DNA from 3 places in the Bacillus sp. Bwzl_19 genome. Region 1 is predicted to be linked to each of the others. Evidence: predicted binding sites of a transcription regulator. Region 1 holds the regulator's gene; each other region holds the start of a gene.
What was found. The regulator LexA, encoded in region 1, represses DNA repair genes until DNA is damaged. The targets are predictions, from matches to a motif close to CGAACATATGTTCG.
Positions count from the first base shown of each region.

Region 2: the regulator LexA is predicted to act here: its motif matches at 1,923-1,936, upstream of ACW5MY_RS06945 (ImmA/IrrE family metallo-endopeptidase).
Region 3: the regulator LexA is predicted to act here: its motif matches at 2,112-2,125, upstream of ruvA (Holliday junction branch migration protein RuvA).

Region 1 covers NZ_JBUBKZ010000002.1:53,960-57,233, forward strand. The annotation lists gene tkt (transketolase) at 1-264, opposite strand, end outside; gene ACW5MY_RS19800 (DUF896 domain-containing protein) at 431-664, opposite strand; gene ACW5MY_RS19805 (YneB family resolvase-like protein) at 733-1,383, opposite strand; gene yneA (cell division suppressor protein YneA) at 1,399-1,710, opposite strand; gene lexA (transcriptional repressor LexA) at 1,867-2,487, shown strand; gene ACW5MY_RS19820 (hypothetical protein) at 2,836-3,264, opposite strand.
Region 2 covers NZ_CM142729.1:1,305,975-1,309,248, forward strand. The annotation lists gene ACW5MY_RS06930 (N-acetylmuramoyl-L-alanine amidase) at 1-47, shown strand, start outside; gene ACW5MY_RS06935 (PH domain-containing protein) at 85-462, opposite strand; gene ACW5MY_RS06940 (poly-gamma-glutamate hydrolase family protein) at 572-1,174, shown strand; gene ACW5MY_RS06945 (ImmA/IrrE family metallo-endopeptidase) at 1,317-1,907, opposite strand; gene xre (HTH-type transcriptional regulator Xre) at 2,055-2,393, opposite strand; gene ACW5MY_RS06955 (hypothetical protein) at 2,584-2,763, shown strand; gene ACW5MY_RS06960 (hypothetical protein) at 2,753-3,274, shown strand, end outside.
Region 3 covers NZ_CM142729.1:2,378,622-2,381,895, forward strand. The annotation lists gene queA (tRNA preQ1(34) S-adenosylmethionine ribosyltransferase-isomerase QueA) at 1-208, opposite strand, end outside; gene ACW5MY_RS12655 (DUF2905 domain-containing protein) at 234-434, opposite strand; gene ruvB (Holliday junction branch migration DNA helicase RuvB) at 427-1,431, opposite strand; gene ruvA (Holliday junction branch migration protein RuvA) at 1,442-2,047, opposite strand; gene ACW5MY_RS12670 (intercompartmental signaling factor BofC) at 2,182-2,658, opposite strand; gene ACW5MY_RS12675 (hypothetical protein) at 2,824-2,943, opposite strand; gene ACW5MY_RS12680 (YhcN/YlaJ family sporulation lipoprotein) at 3,069-3,274, opposite strand, start outside.

The sequences.
Region 1 (3,274 bases):
CAGATCATCAATGCTGAGGTCATATCCGCTTAAATGCAGCATGCTGTATAAAAGCATTGAACCGTGTCCTGCTGATAAAACAAAACGGTCGCGGTTAAACCAGCCTGGATTCTGCGGATTCACATTCATAAATTTCGTCCACAGCGTGTAAGCCATCGGAGCGGCTCCCATCGGCATGCCCGGGTGTCCGGAATTAGCTTTTTCAATTGCGTCTATAGACAGTGTACGTATGGTGGCAACTGATTTCTTTTCAATTGTATCCATTATAATCCCCTTCCTTATTGTTGTACCTTTTCATCATAAAGCGATGCTGACTTTTTCTCAACTCTTTCAGCTTAAATTTGAGATAAACTTGTTGAAAATTGTCGTAAAGCACAGTCTGATATTAGTATATACGAAAAAAGAATACGTATTGCCGTATTCTTTCTGTTTAATGAAGATTATTTTTCTGTTGTTCCCTTTTTAATTTTTCAGGAGTGACATCATTACCTTCCGGATCAATAACTTTTACGCTCTTAAGCGTATTTTTCATTGAGGAGCGGAATCCTTTCAAATACTCCTGGCGAAGCTTTTGCTGTTCGGCTTTTTCCTCATCAGTTATCGTGTTTGATTTAGCTTTTTGAGCCAATTCGTTTATTCTCGCGATTTTTTCTTTAGAAATCATAATAAGCTCCTTTGGTGCGTGTTGATTATATACTACTAAAACGTAGTCGTTTTTACAACTGATGCACGTCAGCTGCCTTCGCTGTCTGCGGTATATTCCTGAAAACGCCGGTGAACCGTGGCTTTGGACACATCATATCCAAATCCTCTTAAGGTGGCTGCGATTTCTGCAAAGGTGAGCTTGTTGGCTCTCAGTCTGATAATTTCCGAAACCGGAACCTCTTTTTTTTCTTTACCGCTGTTTTCATGCCTGTTTTTCAGATTCCGTTCAGGTTTATAGCCGTTTTTTACGGCTCTTTTCATTCCCCGCCGGATCTTCATATTGTGAATTTTTCTTTGATACTCCTCAACAATACTGACGATTTCGAGTACCATCGTATCAGCTTCGGAAAGCTCCAGCTCACCCTTATGAGCCATCGTATATATTTTTACGTTTTCCCTGTAAATACAATGCAAAAGCGCGATCTTGGCGTTTCCTCTTCCCAGCCTTGTTTCGTCCTGCACCAATATCGCGTCAATATGTGATTTTTTAATATCATCAAGCATTTCAAATACTCCGTCGCGGTCCATTTCGTAACCGCTTGCTTTCTCAGAAATGACTTTTACGACTTCCATGCCGTTTGCCGCAGCGATCTCCCTAAGCTCCTCTTCCTGTCTTTTTAAAGACGTTTGCTGCTGTTCTTTGTTTGTGCTAACCCTGGCATAAATGATCGCCTTCATTTCTCTCTTTCCTCTCTAATTAACAATGGCCAGCTGATATACGGCCGGATGCTTCTTCTTAACCGGAAGAATAAGTTCGTCTCCGGGCTTTATATCAGCAGTTTGAAGATGATTATTCTCCGTCACCCACTCAATGAAATCTTCTTTATTAATATTTTTCTTTTCTGCTACATGATCCGCAAGTGACCAGAGAGTATCGCCGTCCTGAACCTTTATTTTAACATATTGGCTGAGCGTCTGATCATTCCCCGCGCATGAAACAAGTAAAATAGCGGCACTTAAAATCGCAGTAAACAGTCCGACAAATATGATAGATTCCTTCGCCATTTATACAACCTCCGATAAGAATGTTTGTTCGCTTTTTATATCTTTCAGTATATACGAACAAATGTTTCTGTCAATCGTTTTTTTCGAACCTATGTTTGTACTGTCAGGAAAATCATGCTATAATCTACTTAAAATCGACGTTTTGAGGTGCGAAATATGACGAAGCTATCAAAAAGGCAGCTTGATATCCTGCGTTTTATTAAAGAAGAGGTAAAAACAAAAGGATATCCGCCTTCTGTAAGAGAGATAGGAGAAGCAGTAGGACTGGCTTCCAGTTCAACCGTGCACGGACATTTGGCACGGCTTGAGACAAAAGGCCTGATCAGACGGGACCCTACTAAACCAAGGGCAATTGAGGTATTGGATGAAGAAGAAGTCCAAATTCCGAAAAGCCAGGTCGTAAATGTTCCGGTAATCGGGAAAGTGACGGCGGGTATTCCGATTACGGCTGTTGAAAATATCGATGAGTATTTTCCGCTTCCTGACCGGATGGTTCCTCCGGGCGAACATGTATTTATGTTAGAAATCATGGGAGAAAGTATGATTGACGCCGGCATTTTTGACAAAGATTACGTCATTGTCAAACAGCAGAACACGGCTAATAACGGGGAAATCGTGGTGGCTATGACCGAAGATGATGAAGCGACGGTCAAGCGCTTCTATAAAGAGGACAATTATGTGCGGCTGCAGCCGGAAAATCCGACGATGGAACCGATTATCCTGCAAAACGTAAGCATTTTAGGGAAAGTCATCGGCGTATTCAGAGCCGTCCATTAATTCTATTAAACTTTTTTTATCGTAAAACCCCTCACATAGGGGTTTTTCTTTTGCATAAAAAAGAGCAGGTTCGCCCTGGCTTAGAAACGAACCCGCTAAGGAGGAAAAACTTACATCATGCTTACATTCTTATTATCCGACATCTGACTTTTGAAGTCAACAAATAATGTTTCCCTAAAGAAACTTTTTGTATAATTTTCAACTTTGTATAGATGTTCGGGCTGAATTTGTTTATGTCATCTTTACTTGGGGCGGGAAATCAAATTTATATATGAATATTTAGTACATGGTACAACGTGTTTTGATTACGCGTAAAAAATCCCGCTGCTTTTTAGCGGGTATCAATTTTTAATCAAAATGATAATATTCTACGCCGTATAACCCTTTAATATAGACAGGTTCACAGATGTTTGAAGAGCTTTCAATCAAAATCCTGTATTTGTGATACGGGTCAATTGATTTTTTATCCTGCGCACTGAGATTTAACCAGCTGCCGCTGTAGCTTTTAGAACTTAATGTATAAAAATTTCCGTTCAGCGCCATCCGCTGGAGTTTCATGTTTAAACCGCATGAAGAGTTGTTCATAATGGTGAACTTGTATCCTAAAAAGTAATCGTCAGCTGATACAGTCCCCGGATTTTCAATATAAAACTCTTTTGCATTTCCCGCTAGTGTGAAGCTCGTTTTTGATCCGAATTCAGTGGTAGCCGCTTTGGCTGAGTGTATTCCGCAAAAACATAATAAAAAAACAGCAATACATATCCAGCACCTTTTCAATTTGCATCCC
Region 2 (3,274 bases), on a different replicon from region 1:
GAATTTACGGCCCGAAAACGAAGGCGAAAATCGAAGAAAAACTGTAATCAATAAAACGGAAGCACCCCGGGCTTCCGTTTCTTCTTACATACAAACTGCGGCAAGGGCCTTTTGAATATCATAAATGCTTTCATCTTTTTTAAATTGCTTTGAGACAGCGGGAACCTCCGCGCCGGAAATCCAAATTTTCAGCTCTGAATCCAAGTCAAAGCGGCCGGCGGTTTCTACACTGAATCTGGAAATGCTTTTGTACGGAATGGATTGAACCTCCGTTTTCTTACCCGTAAGTCCCTGTTTATCAACAAGAATAAGACGCTTATCCGTAAACACAATGATATCGCGGACGAGCTTAAACGCGGCATTGACATTTTCACCTTCCAGCAAAATACGGGCCAGTTCTTCTCTTGCTTCAGCCGTTGATATTGTCGACGCGTTACCAAGCAATCCATTGATGAACCCCATGATATATCCCCCCTGATACGTATTCTATCAAATCATACTATAAAAAGGTTTTCATTCCTAGATGAGTAGAGTAAACTGGTGCTGACTGGTAAAGGAGAGCATGTTAAACATGAAAGATCGATATGACAGCTTCGCAGCTCTTTCTGCTGCTGAATCGGAATACCGGATTATTTATGAAGAAAAAAAGGGAAGTGAATGTATCGTCCTCGCTCCCCACGGCGGCAGAATTGAACCCGGTGTCAGTGAGCTGGTGCGGGCATTTTCTGACCAAAGTTCAATTTACTTATTTGAAGGCACGAAGCAGTGCAACAACCGTTTTCTCCACTTGACAAGCACACGTTTTGACGAACCGCTGGCTGTAGAAAAAGTAACTGCTCACCATTATGCACTGGCTTTTCATGGGTATCATGATCTGAAAACGGCAAATACACTCGTCGGGGGCGCGGATCTGGAAAAAGCCAGACGTATTTGTGATCTGCTGCGTGAAGCGGGGTTTTGCGCCGAACTAACGGATATGAACGATCGGCTGGCAGGTGTGAATCCCGGGAATATTGTCAATCGGACAAAAAGGAAAATGGGGCTGCAATTGGAAGTAAGCACGGCACAGAGAAGCGCGCTGTTCAGCAATTTCGGCTGCCGGAGAGAAACGTACACGCCGACCGATCTGTTTTTTCGGTATGTAGAAGCCGTAAAGCTCGGTTTTTATGAGTAAATGAACCGGATTCGCACCGCCTGCCCATTCTTTCTGCACCGGGGCTGTGTGAAAGAGCTTAAATATCACGCAGGAAGCGCTTGGCGGGCAGTACGGTGGGAACAGCGTCTGATACAGGCTTCACAATACCTTTCTTCTGATGTCAGCTTTCAATAAAATACGGCGCTTTTTCTTCAGCGGCATGCAAGTGTTTTTGCCTGCCTTCGTAATACACATTTGGACGCTTGTCGGATAGAAGACAAGCGAGCCGCTTCTGAAATTGAATACCTGCTTTACGCCGTTCAAACAGCTCAAGCCTTTTTTCCGCAAATGATGCCGTCACCCGGAAAGCGGCTGCGATTAAAATGACGGCATGGCTTCTCCGCTGGGGAAGCTCCATGTTTAACAGCATAAAGGTCGGTACACAGAAGTGGTACATAAAATGGTTGGCTTGGAATTCCTGCAGTTCCCTGAACAGCTTGTTCATGTGAAAATGATTACCGGTATGCTTCAGCACATGGCACAGTTCGTGTGCAAAATCCTCCCATTGCTCCTCAGGTGACTTTTTTTGATTCAGGACGATGCTGTACATGCCGTCCCGCTTCAGCATCATGCTGTGCGTATCTTCAAAATGAATCCAAATATCAAGCTCCTTGGCAATTGTTTGCATATCAATATGGAGAGGGGCGGTCATTCCCATGCGGCAATATAAGTTTTTGACGTATTCCTCCAGATGTGTTAAAAAATCGCCCAATTGAAAACACCCTTTCGAACATATGTTCTTTTTAAGTGAGAAAGAAAAGCCCTGATCGGACTTTGAATCAATTCCCTTTTCTTTTAAAAATAAACATTCAGCTTTTATATCGGCTGAACTTTAATCGATTTAAAGGAAAAGAGCGGATTATTTATGTTTTGGCCTGCGGTTTTTCTCTTTTTCTTTTAAATAATTAATGAATTCAATGGCCTGCTGTTTGCTTTCCGGCGAAAAGTCCTGCATGTCCCGATACGCGATCTGCAGGTCGGGATCAGCAAACAGATCTTCATCTGAAGGTTCTTTTCCGGTTAACAAATAATCCGTTGACACATTGAAATAATCCGCAAGCTTTTGCAGCGTTTCATAATCGGGTTCAGATCGGCCGTTTTCATAATGAGAATATCTGGCGCGCGAGACACCGATATGATTAGCGACTTCTTCCTGCGTTTTCTTTCCTCTGAGACTTTTTAATCTTCCGCCTATCATCCGAATGACCTCTCTTTTTTCAACACCCTAAGTTACTTATGATTATAGATACAAAATGTATCAAAATAAAGGGATGATAAAAAAAGTATCAAAAAGGTCTTGATGATACGAAATGTATCGTATATAATCAACATCATAGAGATACAAAATGTATCAAATAACGATAAGAAATTGATCAGGAGGGTGAGAGATGCAGCCGATAATCATCTGTTTCAGCAGCAATCCGGCTGACCAGAAATGTTTAGGAAAAGCAGGCGGTTCGATTTCTTTTACCGCTTGCGGACTTCCGGTGTTCCGATTTGATAACCGATTGCAGTATGAACGTTATATAAGGTTGAAGAAAAACGGAGATGTTCATGATGAATCGTAAAAGCTACCCGTTTTTCACCTATTCCGGATTATTGAATTCAGAACATTATGACAAAATGGGTTCCGCCATATGGCTGTTTTTATGGTTCGTCAGCTCAACGACAAAGGAACAAATAAAAGACGGCATCAAGTGGGGGCTCGTTCTCGGGCATAAGCCCGTTAAAGCAAGAGAAATGGCCGATGTATTTACAGTCAGCGAAAAAACCGTCAGACGGTGGCTTGAGATCTTGGAACAGCACGAATATATCAAAACCGTCCGCGCACCTTACGGACTTATCATCTCCGTAAAACACTCGAAAAGATTCACGCCGAAAGGGACATTGACCCGCCCGGAAGTCACTGACCGGACAATAACGGCAGATCACCGGGACAAAAATGTCCAGAGAGAAATAGATATAACAAAAAATCATACTGCTGAAGAAGCGATTAACGAAATTGCCGCCCATTTTATCAGGTTAAGGTCTGCACAGGAGGGGCGGAGCGTATACCCATCGCCAAGAGATTACCAGGCC
Region 3 (3,274 bases), on a different replicon from region 1:
CGAATAATCTGGCGGGCAGCACACGGGTATTGTTCAAAACGAGACAATCCCCTTCTTTAAAAAAGCTGACAATCTCTTTAAATGAACTGTCCGTCAGTCCGCCCGTCTGTTTGTCAAGCACCATCAGCCGCGATGCGTCACGCTCTTTCAGCGGCACTTGGGCAATGAGGCGTTCAGGCAGTTCAAAATCAAATAAATCGACTTTCATCATTTCACCTTTATTCTGTCTATTGTTATTTCATTCTGCCGAAAAAATTGAGCAGAATGGATAGTATCACACTGATCACAATACAAGTGACAACGGGAAAGAAAAATGTGACATTTCCCTTCTTAACGAAAATATCTCCGGGCAGCCTTCCGACAAAGTGCCAGACTGCGCCGACAATAAGCAAAACAGCACCGAGAACCATGAGAATCTTCGGAAATTCAGTCACAGGCGGGTGCCTCCAATCGAAAATGCTCATACACAGCCGGGGTCACGACCCGTCCTCTCGGCGTCCTTTGGAGAAATCCGATCTGAAGCAGATACGGTTCGTACACATCCTCTATTGTATGCGGTTCTTCACCGATTGTCGCGGAAATCGTATCAAGGCCGACGGGACCGCCGCTGAATTTTTCAATCATGCCCATCAGCAGCTTATGGTCAATATGGTCAAGGCCGAGTGCGTCGACTTGAAGACGTTCGAGCGCGTCGTGAGCGATTTCTTCCGTGATGCGGCTGTCACCTAGCACTTGGGCAAAATCTCTCACCCTTCTGAGAAGCCGGTTTGCAACCCGCGGCGTTCCCCTTGACCGTCTGGCGATTTCCAAAGCCGGGGCTTCTTCGATTTCAACTTCGAATACTTCAGCCGTTCTTGACACGATATCTGTCAGTTCTTCCTGCGTATAGTATTCAAGGCGGGACAGCACCCCGAACCGGTCTCTGAGCGGCGCGGTCAATAAGCCGACCCTGGTCGTCGCTCCTACCAGCGTAAAAGGCGGAAGGTCAAGGCGGACGGAGCGGGCGGACGGGCCTTTTCCAATAACGATATCAAGGCAGAAGTCCTCCATCGCCGGGTACAGCACTTCTTCGATTGACCGGTTCAGTCTGTGAATTTCGTCTATAAACAGCACATCCCCGGGTTCGAGCGCCGTCAGAATGGCTGCCAAGTCTCCCGGTCTTTCGATAGCGGGGCCTGACGTCGTCCGCATCTCCACACCCATCTCATTGGCCACGATAGACGCGAGCGTTGTTTTTCCGAGACCCGGAGGCCCGTATAAAAGAACGTGGTCAAGCGTTTCCTGCCTCATTTTCGCCGCATCGATAAACACGCGCAGATTTTCTTTTACCTTCTGCTGCCCGATGTACTGGGCGAGGTTCTGCGGCCTGAGGCTTTGCTCGATTATTGATTCATGGCTGTCTGCTTCACTTGAAACGAGCCGTTCATCCATGAACATCACCTTACTTTAATAATTTTTGCAATGCTTTTTTCACATATTGGTCTGTTGAAAGCGCCGTTTCCTCTTTTAAGTGAGGAAGCACTTTTTTAATTTCTTTTTCGGCGTAGCCGAGTACCCTGAGCGCTTCAAGCGCCTCATCAAGCGCCGTTTCAGCCTCTTGTTTTTCAATGCGCGCTTCATGATTGAACAGGTTGTCAATCATTTCAGGCACGACATCGGCCAGTTTGCCTTTCAAATCAAGAATAATCTGCCGTGCCGTTTTTTTGCCCACACCAGGAAATTTCACCAAAAAGGCTTCATCTTCCTGTTCGATCGCTTCGATGACGGCTCCCGGATCACCGGAACCGAGAATGGCGAGCGCCCCTTTCGGACCGATGCCGGTGACATTCAGCAGCTTTGTGAAAAGCGCTTTTTCTTCCCGGGTTGAAAAGCCATACAAAGAAAAGGCGTCTTCTTTTATATGATGATACGTAAAAATGGTCTCTTGATTGCTTACCTTATAAATAAACGGATTCGGAGTGAAGACCTGATAGCCGATCCCGCCGTTTTCAATCACGATGTATTGGGGCGATACGTAATCAATCGTCCCCTTCACGAATTCAATCACACCTATTCACCTCTTTGACTGCTTATCATTGTAACACAAAAACAGCCAAAGTCTTATAGAAAAGTTAACGTATGTTCGCTTTGACACTTTTCATTCAGAAAAAAAAGACATGTGTAACATGTCTTGCGTCAAAGTCAGCCGCTGTAAGTCTTAATATGATCGATCACGCTCTCAAACTCCGCTTTTGTCCTGTACGGTATACCGTGTTCCAAGTGCTTTTGCAATCGGCTTTCCAGCCGCTCTAAATCAATCTGAAAGAAAGACTGGATCGGTTCCGCCAGCGATCCGGGACGGCCGTGAAAAGTGGAAATGACGCCCCCGTCTGTGACACCGATATAACCGTTTACTTTACTGAGCGGAGAAATATCATCAACATGCTTACGGAAAAGGACGAAGCCTTTTTTTTGCTCAACGAGCGTCCAGCCGGCATATGCGGCCCAAAAGTCCTCCATCGCCAAAACGGTTTCATCCGTATGCTCAATGCCGACATCACCATCCAGATAGACCTTCTCCAGCTGGACATGCACCCGAAGCGGCCCGTAATGCTCAACCTCTGCCCCGTATGCGGCGTTTCCTCCGCAAATCAGGACTGCTGCTGATAAGATAAGCATAAACAAAAGACGCACACCGCAAATTCGTTTCACCAATAACACCTCTTTATTCAATCAAACTCTTGATGCTAGTTTGACCAAAGATGCCGGTGCTTAATCGTTTTCTTTCTATTGTCCGTTTCAGCCGAAAAAAACAGCCCTCCAAACGGAAGGCTGCCCCGATGATTAAGCCCGGCTGGCTGAAATCAGTTTCATTTGTCCGGGCGTCAGTTTGAGGCGGTATCCTCTTACAGTCAGATACACAGTTTTTGTCCCGCTGCTATTGTCATGCTCTGTTTTTTTCATCCCGGCCCCTCCGTTACGTTTTATATTGCTTTTATGATAACAGCGCAATATAAAGAGCGTTTTAAAAATATGTAAAGAAATGATGAAAAAATACTGCCGGATGGAATCATCCGGGCAGTCTAAGTCTAACGGCTGTTTTTGTTCATGTCTTGAAGCTTTGTAAAAGTCGCGTTATCGGTAAACACTTGAATTGTGCGGCCGTCCGCGAATTTTTTGGCTGCATGCTTGACATGTTTATCATCATTTTTTGTAAATGGATGATTTGTTCTGACAGCAATGACGACTCTCGTGTCAGTCACGATGACCTGACTGTCCTGTACGCCTTTTACTT